2 regions of the Klebsiella sp. MISC125 genome follow, and region 1 is predicted to be linked to the other one. Evidence: predicted binding sites of a transcription regulator. Region 1 holds the regulator's gene; the other holds the start of a gene.
The links. Region 1 encodes LexA, which represses DNA repair genes until DNA is damaged. Its sites were predicted from a motif close to TNCTGTATGTACATACAGNA; they were not measured.
Positions count from the first base shown of each region.

Region 1 (6,040 bases):
GACGCACATCGCCGCGCCAGGCGTTTTTCAGCATCGATAGCGAAACGCCCCGTAGTACCAGCACGCGCTTCGCCATAACGAGTCCGATGAAAAAGGTGGCGTATTCAGCTGTTACGGTCGCCAGAGCTGCGCCCTGCACGTTCATATGCAGGCCCATCACCAGCCATAAATCAAGCACGATGTTGAGTACATTGCCGACAACCAGCAGGATCACCGGTGCACGGGCATACTGCACGCCCAACAGCCAGCCCAGCAGCACTAGATTTGCCAGAGATGCCGGAGCGCTCAGCCAACGAATCTCGAGGAAACGGCGGGCCTGTTCAAGCACCGCATCACTGCCGCCGACGATGTGCAGCGCCAGATTAATTAACGGCATTCTGAATAGGACGATGGCTATCCCGGCAGCCAGTGCCAGCCCCAGCGGCTGCACCAGCGCACGCGCCAGCCGTTGCGGATCTTTCGCGCCGAATGCCTGAGCCGTCAAACCCGTAGTACTCATGCGCAAAAACAGGAGCAGCATGAAGAGAAAGCTGGTCGCCATCGCGCCAACCGCAACGCCGCCCAGATAAATCGGACTATCAAGATGACCAATAACGGCGGTATCCACCAGCCCCAGCAAAGGAACGGTGATATTGGAGAAAATCATGGGCAGCGCTAAGCGCCACAGGGCTTTATCGGCGGCGTTAAAAAGCATGGGGAAGAGCCCAAATGAAGAGGGAAAACAGCGCAGCACCATGCATCAGATGATGCTGCGAGATGAAGAGGTTACTGCCAGTTGCCGTTGCGGATAACGCCGACAGCCAGACCTTCAATAGTGAAACTTTGCTGGCGTAAATCCACCACGATCGGGGTAAATTCGCTGTTTTCAGGTAGCAGTTCGACGACGTTACCCTGTTTTTTCAGACGCTTCACGGTGACTTCATCGTCAATGCGGGCCACAACAACCTGGCCATTGCGCACATCCTGAGTTTTATGTACCGCGAGCAGGTCGCCATCCAGGATACCGATGTCTTTCATCGACATTCCGCTTACGCGCAGCAGAAAATCGGCATTCGGCTTAAACATTGCCGGATCGACCTGGTAGTGGCCTTCGATGTGCTGCTGTGCGAGCAGTGGTTCACCTGCTGCGACGCGGCCGACAAGCGGCAGGCCGTTTTCTTCTTCCGTCAGCAGACGGATACCGCGGGAGGCACCGGAAACGATCTCGATTGCGCCTTTACGCGCCAGCGCTTTCAGGTGTTCTTCCGCCGCGTTTGGGGAACGAAACCCCAAGCGCTGAGCAATCTCCGCACGCGTCGGCGGCATGCCCGTCTGGCTGATATGATCCCGAATGAGATCAAACACCTCTCGCTGCCTGGTCGTTAACGCTTTCATTCCGCCCCCTGGGTGTATATACAGTTATGCTGTGAGTATATACAGCTAACGGTGATTTTGGAACCATATTTCACACAAAAATCAGGAGTTTCTTTCCGTTTTGCGAGCCGCTATGGCAAGACTTAGCGGTAGTTTGCCCACAACAGCGTTCCCCATGTGATCAACGCGATAATAATCGCCAACAGGACCGCCGCAGAACCCATATCTTTCGCGCGGCCAGACAACTCATGATGTTCAGGGCCAATACGGTCAACAACCGCTTCGATCGCGCTGTTAATAATTTCAACTATCATCACTATCAGGACCGAGCCAATCAGCAAAACGCGCGTGATGGCATCGACATCCAGCCAGCAGGCTATCACCACGGCAATAATGGCAGCGATGCCTTCCTGACGAAATGCGGCCTCATTGATCCACGCCGCACGGAATCCTTTCCAGGAATACCCCGCTGCTTTAACGATTCGAGTTAACCCAGTGGTATTATTGGCCATCAAACAAACCTTTTTATGTAAATGACGTCAATGAGTGTACGCGTTTGCCGCGTTACAACGGAAATTTTGCGCACTTTCTGTTATTCTTGCGGCGCATTTGCATGATTAACCAGAGGCTTCACATCGTCTATGTCTGGCTGGCAACGAATTTACTATAAATTACTGAATTTACCATTAAGGGCACTGGTAAAAAGCAAGTCAATTCCGGCACAACCTGCTCAGGAATTGGGCCTGGATACCTCACGTCCCATCATGTACGTCCTGCCCTACAATTCGAAGGCGGACCTGCTGACGCTTCGCGCTCAATGTCTGGAACATGAGTTACCGGACCCGCTTGAGCCGCTGGAGATCGATGGTACCCTGCTTCCCCGCTACGTGTTTATTCACGGCGGCCCGCGTGTTTTCACCTACTACACGCCAAAAGAAGAATCCATCAAGCTGTTCCATGATTACCTGGATCTGCACCGTAACCATCCCGATCTTGACGTGCAGATGGTGCCGGTTTCTGTGATGTTTGGTCGTGCTCCAGGGCGTGAAAAAGGCGAAGTGAACCCGCCGCTGCGTATGCTAAACGGCATTCAAAAATTCTTCGCCGTTCTGTGGTTGGGTCGCGACAGCTTTGTGCGTTTCTCGCCTTCGGTCTCTCTGCGTAAAATGGCAGACGAGCACGGTACCGATAAAATTATCGCCCAAAAGCTGGCCCGCGTGGCGCGTATGCACTTCGCCCGTCAGCGTCTGGCGGCGGTCGGCCCGCGCCTACCTGCGCGCCAGGATCTGTTCAACAAGCTGCTGGCGTCAAAAGCCATTGCCCGCGCGGTAGAAGACGAAGCGCGTAGCAAGAAAATCTCCCACGAGAAGGCCCAGCAAAACGCCATCGCCTTGATGGAAGAGATCGCCGCAAACTTCTCTTATGAAATGATTCGTCTGACCGACCGCGTACTGGGTTTCACCTGGAACCGGCTGTATCAGGGCATTAACGTCCATAACGCCGAGCGCGTACGCCAGCTGGCGCATGAAGGCCACGAGATAGTCTATGTTCCGTGCCACCGCAGCCATATGGACTATCTGCTGCTCTCTTACGTCATCTATCACCAGGGTTTGGTGCCGCCGCATATCGCCGCCGGTATCAACCTGAACTTCTGGCCTGCCGGGCCGATTTTCCGTCGTGGTGGCGCGTTCTTTATTCGCCGCACCTTCAAAGGGAATAAGCTCTATTCGACGGTGTTCCGCGAATATTTGGGCGAGCTGTTCAGTCGCGGTTACTCCGTGGAGTACTTCGTTGAGGGTGGTCGTTCACGTACCGGACGCCTGCTGGACCCAAAAACCGGCACCCTGTCGATGACGATCCAGGCGATGCTGCGCGGCGGTACCCGCCCTATCACCCTGGTGCCGATTTATATTGGCTACGAGCACGTGATGGAAGTCGGTACCTACGCCAAAGAGCTGCGCGGGGCGACGAAAGAGAAAGAGAGCCTGCCGCAGATGTTGAAAGGCCTCAGCAAGCTGCGCAACCTCGGCCAGGGCTACGTCAACTTCGGCGAACCGCTGCCGTTGATGACCTATCTCAATCAGCATGTCCCTGACTGGCGCGAGGCTATCGATCCTATCGAAGCGGTCCGTCCGTCATGGTTGACGCCGACGGTGAACAATATCGCCTCCGATCTGATGGTGCGTATCAATAACGCCGGCGCGGCAAACGCCATGAACCTGTGCTGTACCGCGCTGCTGGCCTCACGTCAGCGTTCTCTGACCCGCGAGCAGCTCACCGAACAGCTGGAGTGCTATCTCGCTCTGCTGCGCAACGTGCCTTATTCGCCGGATGCCACAACACCTGAGGCCTCCGCCAGCGAGCTTATCGACCACGCGCTACAGATGAACAAGTTCGAAGTCGAGAAAGACACCATTGGCGATATCATCATTCTGCCGCGCGAGCAGGCAGTGTTGATGACCTATTACCGCAACAACATCGCCCACATGCTGGTGATGCCGTCGCTGTTAGCCGCCATTGTGACCCAGCATCGTCGCATTACCCGTGCCGAAATATTGCGTCATGTCGAGATGTTCTATCCATTCCTGAAGGCTGAGCTGTTCCTGCGTTGGGAGAAAGCCGAGCTGGGGGGCGTCGTCGATGCGCTGATTGCTGAGATGCAGCGTCAGGGGCTGATCGCCCTGAACGAAGACGAAGTGAGCGTCAATCCGTCTCACGCCCGCTCTCTGCAACTGCTGGCCGCAGGCGCGCGCGAAACGCTGCAGCGTTATGCCATCACCTTCTGGCTGCTGAGTGCCAACCCGTCCATGAACCGTAGTTCGCTGGAGAAAGAGAGCCGCACCGTGGCTCAGCGTCTGTCCGTGCTGCACGGTATCAACGCGCCGGAGTTCTTCGATAAGGCGGTGTTTAGTACTTTGGTGCTGACTCTGCGTGATAGAGGCTATATCAGCGATACCGGGGATGCCGAGCCAGAAGAGACGTTGAAGATCTACCGCATGCTGGCAGACCTGATTACTTCTGATGTGCGTCTAACGATTGAAAGCGTTACTCAGGATGAAGCGTAACGTTTGAAGAGCGATCCCGGCTTGCGCTACGCTTAGCCGGGCAACCAGAATAATGCGGTTTTGTAGCCCGGCTAAGGCGTTTACGCCGCAAGCCGGGTAAACCACAAAACTACTGCATATACCCCATCGCCAGGCCAAGAAACAGCACCAGCCCCACGTAGTTATTATTTAAAAACGCCTTAAAGCAGTCATCGCGTTCACGTTTAAATATCAGCTTCTGCTGCCAGACAAACAGCGCTGCGGCGATAAACAATGACCAGTAATACTCCCAGCCCAGACCGCTCAGCCAGCCCACTGCCGCCATCAGCGCCAGTACCGCCACCTGTAAAATCCCAATAATTAAACGGTCGTTGTCGCCAAACAGAATCGCCGTCGACTTAATGCCAATCTTCACGTCATCATCGCGGTCGACCATTGCATACTGGGTATCGTAGGCCACCGCCCACAGAATATTGGCGAGAAACATCAGCCAGCAGCTCAGCGGCAGAGATTCACTCACCGCAGAAAAGGCCATCGGAATCGACCAGCCGAACGCCGCGCCCAGCACCACTTGTGGCAGGTGGGTGTAGCGTTTCATAAACGGATAGACCCAGGCCAGCGCCAGCGCGGCAACCGACAGCAAAATGGTCATGGTGTTTAAGGTCAACACCAGCAGAAACGAGAACAGCACCAGCACAACAAACAGCGTTCGCGCCTCTTTTTCGGTAACGTCGCCGCTTGGCAGCGGGCGGCGGGCGGTGCGCTTAACGTGGCCGTCAAACTTACGATCTGCATAGTCATTCACTACGCAGCCGGCAGCGCGCATCAGCCAGACGCCCGCGACAAAAACGGCGAGGATCCACAGCGGGGGTATCCCCGGCGTTGCTACCCACAGCGCCCATAGCGTCGGCCACAGCAGCAGCAGCGCGCCGATCGGTTTGTCAGTCCGCATCAGGCGGTGAAACGCCAACAGCTTGTTCTGCGTCAGACTCCACTCCATTTTCTCTTCCTCTTAATACAACGGCGATGCAGGCAGAAACAATTCTGTCAGCAGCAGCGGTTTGCCACTCAGCCGGAGGCGGGAACGACGCCCCCAAAGCTCTGCATGACGACCGATTTCAATAAAATCACGGGTTAACGTAGACGACGTAAACAGATAGCGGCCCAGCGGCGTCTGCCCAAGCTGTTGCAGCGCCAATTCCGGACCATTGAGCGTCGACTCCGGCACGATAGTCCGGCCGGCCAGCCAGGGTTCGTCATCGGCACAAAGGATAATTTCCCGTAGCCAGTAGCGCGGTTCATCCGCGAGCAGGGTCTCTTCACCCGCCAGCGCTTCGCGTCCAACAAAACCTTCGTTCACCATGATGACGCTGATTTTTTTCCCTTGTTGCTCAAAACGTTTGGTCATTGAGTCTTCAAGCAATAACCAATCGCGCAGATGTGCGTCCAGCGGGGGCTGAGTGGCAAAATAACGCAGCGCACGCAGTTGCGTCAGCGCAGGATGTGACATGCCTGATTCTCCGGAACATAACGAGAAACTATTGTATCGCAGAATGGGGCGGTGGGGGCGGGCAAACGTCAATATACGATCATCCGCGCAACAGCCATGCAACAGCGGCTATCGCGCGATAAAAAAAGGTGCG
Region 1 is NZ_CP180448.1:5,803,376-5,809,415, forward strand. It holds gene dinF (MATE family efflux transporter DinF) at 1-694, opposite strand, end outside; gene lexA (transcriptional repressor LexA) at 766-1,374, opposite strand; gene ACMYSL_RS27190 (diacylglycerol kinase) at 1,497-1,865, opposite strand; gene plsB (glycerol-3-phosphate 1-O-acyltransferase PlsB) at 1,995-4,418, shown strand; gene ubiA (4-hydroxybenzoate octaprenyltransferase) at 4,528-5,397, opposite strand; gene ubiC (chorismate lyase) at 5,410-5,907, opposite strand.

Region 2 (6,040 bases), 150 kb from region 1:
GAAACACTCCAGTTGTAAAAACCAGTTATCGCTGGCGTGGTTGGTATCAATAAACTCCAGCCCTTTGCCGATCGTCCGCGCCAGATGATGATCTTCTTCGTTGTGCATAAACTGCACGTTGATCTGATGCTGTACCCGGCTGGCGATCTTCCGCTGCTTGATCTCCTCCGGCTCGCCGGATTCGTAGCGATATTCTGGCTTATCAACGACGCCTTTCCAGGCGTCGCCTTCCTGACCACGCACAAATTCGTAGGTGCTGTAGCGCGAATGATAGGTCGCCCCGCCGTCGCGCCAGTAGTGCTTGTGGTCCGTCACCAGATGAGTGTGAATGCCGTTTTTCTTCAGCAGCTCCGGAACCGAATCATCGAACGGCTCGATCGGCGACCAGCCGCGGTGTAAAAAATTATAGCGTCCGGTATGCAACTCCCGGCGGGCGGGCATACAGGGCATGCTGCCGACGTAGCCGTTATCGAAACGGACCGTGCGTTCCTTCAGCCGCTGAAAATTCGGCGTAATCGCCCGATCGCTGCCGTAGGCCGACAGCAGGCGCTTATTCAGCGAATCAAACATCAACATAATCGCTTTCATGCTTTACTCCTTAATCCTTCCTTCACGCCGTTTCTTTATCGTAACCGCGCATTTTGCCAACGATGTAAGTCAGTACAAAAGCCGCGGCGCAGCCGACCAGCCAGGAAATGATGTACTGCAAATATTTACCGTCAGCGATGAGCGGCAGCGCGGATAGCCCGGCTGCGCCAACGCCGTTGGTCGAGACGCCCAGCAGCACCACCATCATTCCGCCAAAACCGGCACCGATGGAGCCGGTAATAAAGGCGAATCCGGCCGGAATATTGACGCCGAAAATGGTGGGTTCGCCTACTGCCAGAATGGAGGTTGGGATTGCGCCTCTAGCGATTTTCTTCATCACCGGATCGCGGGTCAGCAGCAGTACCGCCGTCGCCGCCCCGACCATTCCGGCATTGGACATGATCTGGATGGCGAACAGCGGCGCGTGGCCGGTGGCGTTGATCATCTCCAGGTGAATAGGGAACAAGCCGTGGTGCAGGCCGAGCGAAATCAGGAACGGGAACAGCGCCGAGAGCACAAAGCCCGCTGCGATGCCGCCGGTAGAAAGCAGGCCGTTCAGCCCATGCAGAATGCCGTTAGAAACCACGCCCGCCACGGGCATAATCACCAGCAGCAGCGCCGCAGCCATCACCACCAGCACAATAGTCGGCGTCACCACCACATCCACAATATCCGGCACAAAGCGCCGAACCTGTTTTTCCAGCAGGCACATTAGCCAGGCGCAGAGAATGACGCCAATCAGCCCGCCCTGCCCCGGGATCAGCCCCAGCGCGGTAATCTGCGGCACAATAGTGATCGCCCCCAGCAGGCCTCCCATCACCGCGTTGCCGTCAAACTCCTTCGCCGCCGTCACCCCGGTATAGATGGCGAGGAAACCGAACAGCGCCTTCGAGACGATATCGAGAAACTGGCTCACGCCCAGCATGTGCCGCTGGTCGAGTACTACCTGAGTCGGCGACAGATCCCCCAGCGCCGCGACGTGATGCGCCAGCGCCCAGGAAGCAGCGGAGTTGACCAGCACGTTGTTAATGCCCATCAGGATACCGGCCGCAATCAGCGACGGTAGAATTGGTACAAAGATATTGGCGATATGTTTGAGGATAACTTTAGTGCGGGTCTGCTTTTTCGCTTTCTCCCGCGCGAGCTTTGCTTTTTGCTCTACGCTGCTGAGCGGCGCGTCACCCGCAGGCTGGTCTTTCAGCAGCGCGTTAATCACATTCGCAACTTTGGTCGATTTCCCCGGCCCGACGATCACCTGCAAGGTATCGTCCTCCACTACGCCGAGCACGCCGTCGATACTTTTGAGCGCGGCGATATCCACCTGTGATTGCTCACCGATGGTCATTCGGACGCGGGTCATACAGTTGGTGACATGCAGCAAATTCGACAGGCCACCGCAGTGCTTCACAATCGCATTTCCCACCTGGTTGTAGTCCATACAGAGGTTCCTTTATTATTTTGGTGGCAATTGTTATAACAATATAATGTTATTACGTTTGTGAGGACGATCATAAAGGCGAATTAACGATCGTTTTTGGCGGGGGAATAATGAGAAAAGGAGGCCGAAGCCTCCCACAGTTTGATTTATAGCGTGTGCTGCATTTTGTCGGGTGGCGGCTAGAGCCTTACCCGACCTACGGGTTCACCATCGTCTGAGAGACGGGTAATTCTACATTACCCCTGACGCAGGTTCTGCGCGGCTTTGACCATGTTAGCCAGCGCGGCACGGGTTTCCGGCCAGCCGCGGGTTTTCAGGCCGCAGTCCGGGTTCACCCACAGGCGCTCTGCTGGGATACGCTGCTCCGCTTTCTTCAGCAGGGCTTCAATCCACTCCACGCTTGGGACGTTCGGCGAGTGAATATCGTAGACGCCCGGCCCGATTTCGTTCGGATAGTCGAACTCTTCGAACGACTCCAGCAGCTCCATGTCGGAACGCGAGGTCTCAATGGTGATGACGTCGGCATCCAGCGCGGCAATGGAATCCATAATGTCGTTAAACTCGCAATAACACATATGGGTGTGGATCTGGGTGTCATCCTGCGCCACGGCGGCGTTGATGCGGAAAGCTTCGACGCCCCACGCCAGGTAGGCATCCCAGTCGCTGCGCTTCAGCGGCAGACCTTCGCGCAGCGCCGGTTCGTCAATCTGGATAATACCGATCCCGGCGGCTTCCAGGTCTGCTACCTCATCACGCAGTGCCAGCGCAATCTGCTTCGCGATGGTTTCACGAGTCACGTCTTCGCGCGGGAATGACCAGCAAAGAATGGTCACCGGACCGGTCAGCATTCCTTTTACCGGTTTGTCGGTCAGCGACTGGGCGTATTTTGCCCACTCAACGGTGATCGCTTGCGGGCGGCTAACATCGCCGATCACTACTGGCGGTTTAACGCAGCGGGAGCCGTAGCTCTGCACCCAGCCGTTCTGGGTGAAGATAAAACCGTCCAGGTGTTCACCGAAATATTCCACCATGTCGTTACGCTCAGCTTCACCGTGCACCAGCACGTCCAGCCCCAGGCGCTCCTGCTCCACAATCGCCTGCTTGATGTGCTCTGCTATGCCGGTACGATAGTTATTCGCATCGAGATTGCCCTTTTTGAAGTCCAGACGCAGGCCGCGAATTTCCGTGGTTTGCGGGAAAGAGCCGATAGTGGTGGTCGGCCAGGCCGGGAGCTTAAAGCGCGCCCGCTGCGCTTCGGCACGCACTTTATAGGCGCTCGCGCGCTGGCTGTCCTCAGCGGTAATCGCCGCCAGGCGTTTTTCGATCGCCGCGTTATGCACGCGAGTCGAGTGGCGACGGGCCTGGATCGGCGCGCTCCATTCGGTAATTGCGGCAGTATCACCGCTGTTCAGGGCATCACGCAGCAGCGCCAGCTCGGCGCATTTTTGCAAGGCGAAGGCAAACCAGCTCTTCACTTCCGCATCCAGACGAGTCTCCACGCTCAGGTCGATCGGGCTGTGCAGCAGGGAACAAGAAGAAGCCACCCACAGATCGCGTTTACCGACGATGTCTTTAATCTGCGCGTATTTCTCGGTGAGATCGGCGCGCCAGACGTTGCGACCATTGATCAGCCCCGCAGAGAGCAGCCAGTCGGCAGGCAGACGTTGATGCAGCTCTGCTACGTCATCTTTACCGTGAACAAAATCAACGTGCAGACCCTGCACCGGCAGCGCGGTGATGGTCTCAAGGTTCGCCGTAATGCCTTCAAAATAGGTGGTCAGCAGCAGCTTAACCTGGCCTCTAAGCGCCTCATAAGCCGGTTGGAAGGCCGCTAGCCATTCCTGCGGCAGCTCGAGCACCAGCGCTGGTTCATCAATCTGTACCCACTCAATGCCGCGTTTTGCCAGCTCAGCCAGCACCTGCTGGTAAACCGGCAGAATATCGTTCAGCAAGCTCAGGCGGTCGAACGGCTCGCCTTTCACCTTACCGAGCCACAGGTAAGTGACCGGCCCCAGCAGAACGGGTTTGACCTTGTGGCCCAGCGCCAACGCTTCGTCCACTTCATCCAGCAGCTGAGTCCAGGTCAGTTTGAACTGCTGGCCCTTCACGAACTCCGGCACCATGTAGTGGTAGTTAGTGTTAAACCATTTGGTCATCTCCGCGGCGGCAGCCGGTTCACCGGTCGGTGCGCGACCTCTGCCAATGCGGAACAGGGTATCAATATCGACGGAGTCGTCTTTGTTCTGATGACGAGCCGGCACGTTGCCGAGCAGCAGGCTGGTGGTCAGAACATGGTCGTACCAGGCGAAATCGCCCACCGGCAGCAGATCAACGCCTGCCTGCTTCTGCTGATCCCAATGGCGAGCACGCAGCTCACGCCCAACCGCCAGCAGCTCTTCGCGGGAGCTGTTGCCCGCCCAGTAGCTCTCTTGCGCTTTTTTCAGCTCGCGACGCAGGCCAACGCGAGGGAAACCGAGGGTGTGATTCAGGATTGTCATGTTATGCCTCTTATGGAATTTTTTGTATTTAGCCATCCAGATGTTTACACATCCATAATTGGCAGTTACTGTATATTCCTCAAGCGCAAATTATTCATGCCGAAGTGAAGGACTTTCATGATCGAAATTAAACACCTGAAAACGCTCCAGGCGTTGCGGAATAGCGGTTCTCTGGCAGGCGCGGCTGCGGCCCTGCACCAGACCCAATCCGCCTTGTCCCACCAGTTCAGCGATCTGGAACAGCGCCTTGGCTTTCGTCTATTTGTGCGTAAGAGCCAGCCGCTGCGCTTTACCCCACAGGGAGAGATCCTGCTACAGCTAGCCAATCAGGTACTGCCGCAAATTAGCCGCGCCTTGCAGGATTGCAATGAACCGCAGCAAACCCGTCTGCGTATCGCCATCGAATGCCATAGCTGTATTCAATGGCTCACCCCGGCTCTGGAGAATTTCCGCACCCGCTGGCCCCATGTGGAAGTGGATTTTCAGTCCGGAGTCACCTTTGACCCGCAGCCGGGGTTGCAGCAGGGTGAGCTGGATCTGGTGATGACCTCTGATATTCTGCCGCGCAGCGGTCTGCACTATTCACCGATGTTTGATTTTGAAGTGCGTCTGGTGATGGCGCCGGATCATCCGCTAGCGGCAAAAACGCGGATTGCGCCTGAGGATTTAGCCACCGAGCTGCTGCTGATTTACCCGGTGCAGCGCGCGCGCCTGGATATCTGGCGTCACTTTTTACAGCCTGCAGGGATCAGCCCGCAGTTGAAGAGCGTCGACAATACGTTACTGTTAATTCAGATGGTGGCCGCACGGATGGGTATCGCTGCCCTGCCGCACTGGGTAGTAGAAAACTTTGAACGCCAGGGCCTGGTGGTGACCAAAACCCTGGGCGAGGGACTGTGGAGCCGGCTGTACGCCGCAGTGCGCGATGGCGAGCAGCGGCAGCCGGCCACCGAGGCGTTTATTCGCTCAGCGCGGAACCACGCTTGCGACCACTTACCGTTTGTGAGGAGTGCGGAGCGACCCAACGCCGATGGACCCATAGCGAGGCCAGGATCACCAGAGCTCCAATAATAAAGCTCGGCCAGCGGGGCTGCTCCTGCCAGATGGCAAGGTTCACCAGCAGCCCGGCAGGCACGTGCATATTGTTCATGATGCCGAGCGTACCAGCATCCACCTGGGTGGCACCGTAGTTCCACATAAAATAACCGATTCCCGACGCCGCCACGCCAAGAAAGGCCAGAATGCCCCACTGTAGCGACGTTTCTGGCATTTTCTGCGCGTTACCCATCAGAGTCCAGGCAACTACCGCCACCAGAAACGCCCCGATATAGAACCAGGCGAAAGCGTTATGTTGCGGCATCGGGCGCGTTTCCATCAGGCGCTTATAGCCCACCATCCCGATAGCGAAGCTGATGTTGGAGAGCTGTACCAGGATCAGACCGGTCCAGAAATGGTTGGTCACCTGGTCATAACGAATAATTCCTGCGCCAATAACCGCCAGCAGCGCGCTGCAGGC
Region 2 is NZ_CP180448.1:5,955,171-5,961,210, forward strand. It holds gene ACMYSL_RS27875 (sulfatase) at 1-588, opposite strand, end outside; gene ACMYSL_RS27880 (PTS transporter subunit EIIC) at 611-2,026, opposite strand; gene metE (5-methyltetrahydropteroyltriglutamate--homocysteine S-methyltransferase) at 2,263-4,524, opposite strand; gene metR (HTH-type transcriptional regulator MetR) at 4,642-5,595, shown strand; gene ACMYSL_RS27895 (carboxylate/amino acid/amine transporter) at 5,483-6,040, opposite strand, start outside.
Region 2: metR (HTH-type transcriptional regulator MetR) is a predicted target of LexA. The motif match lies at 4,591-4,610, and genes of this name have one in related genera.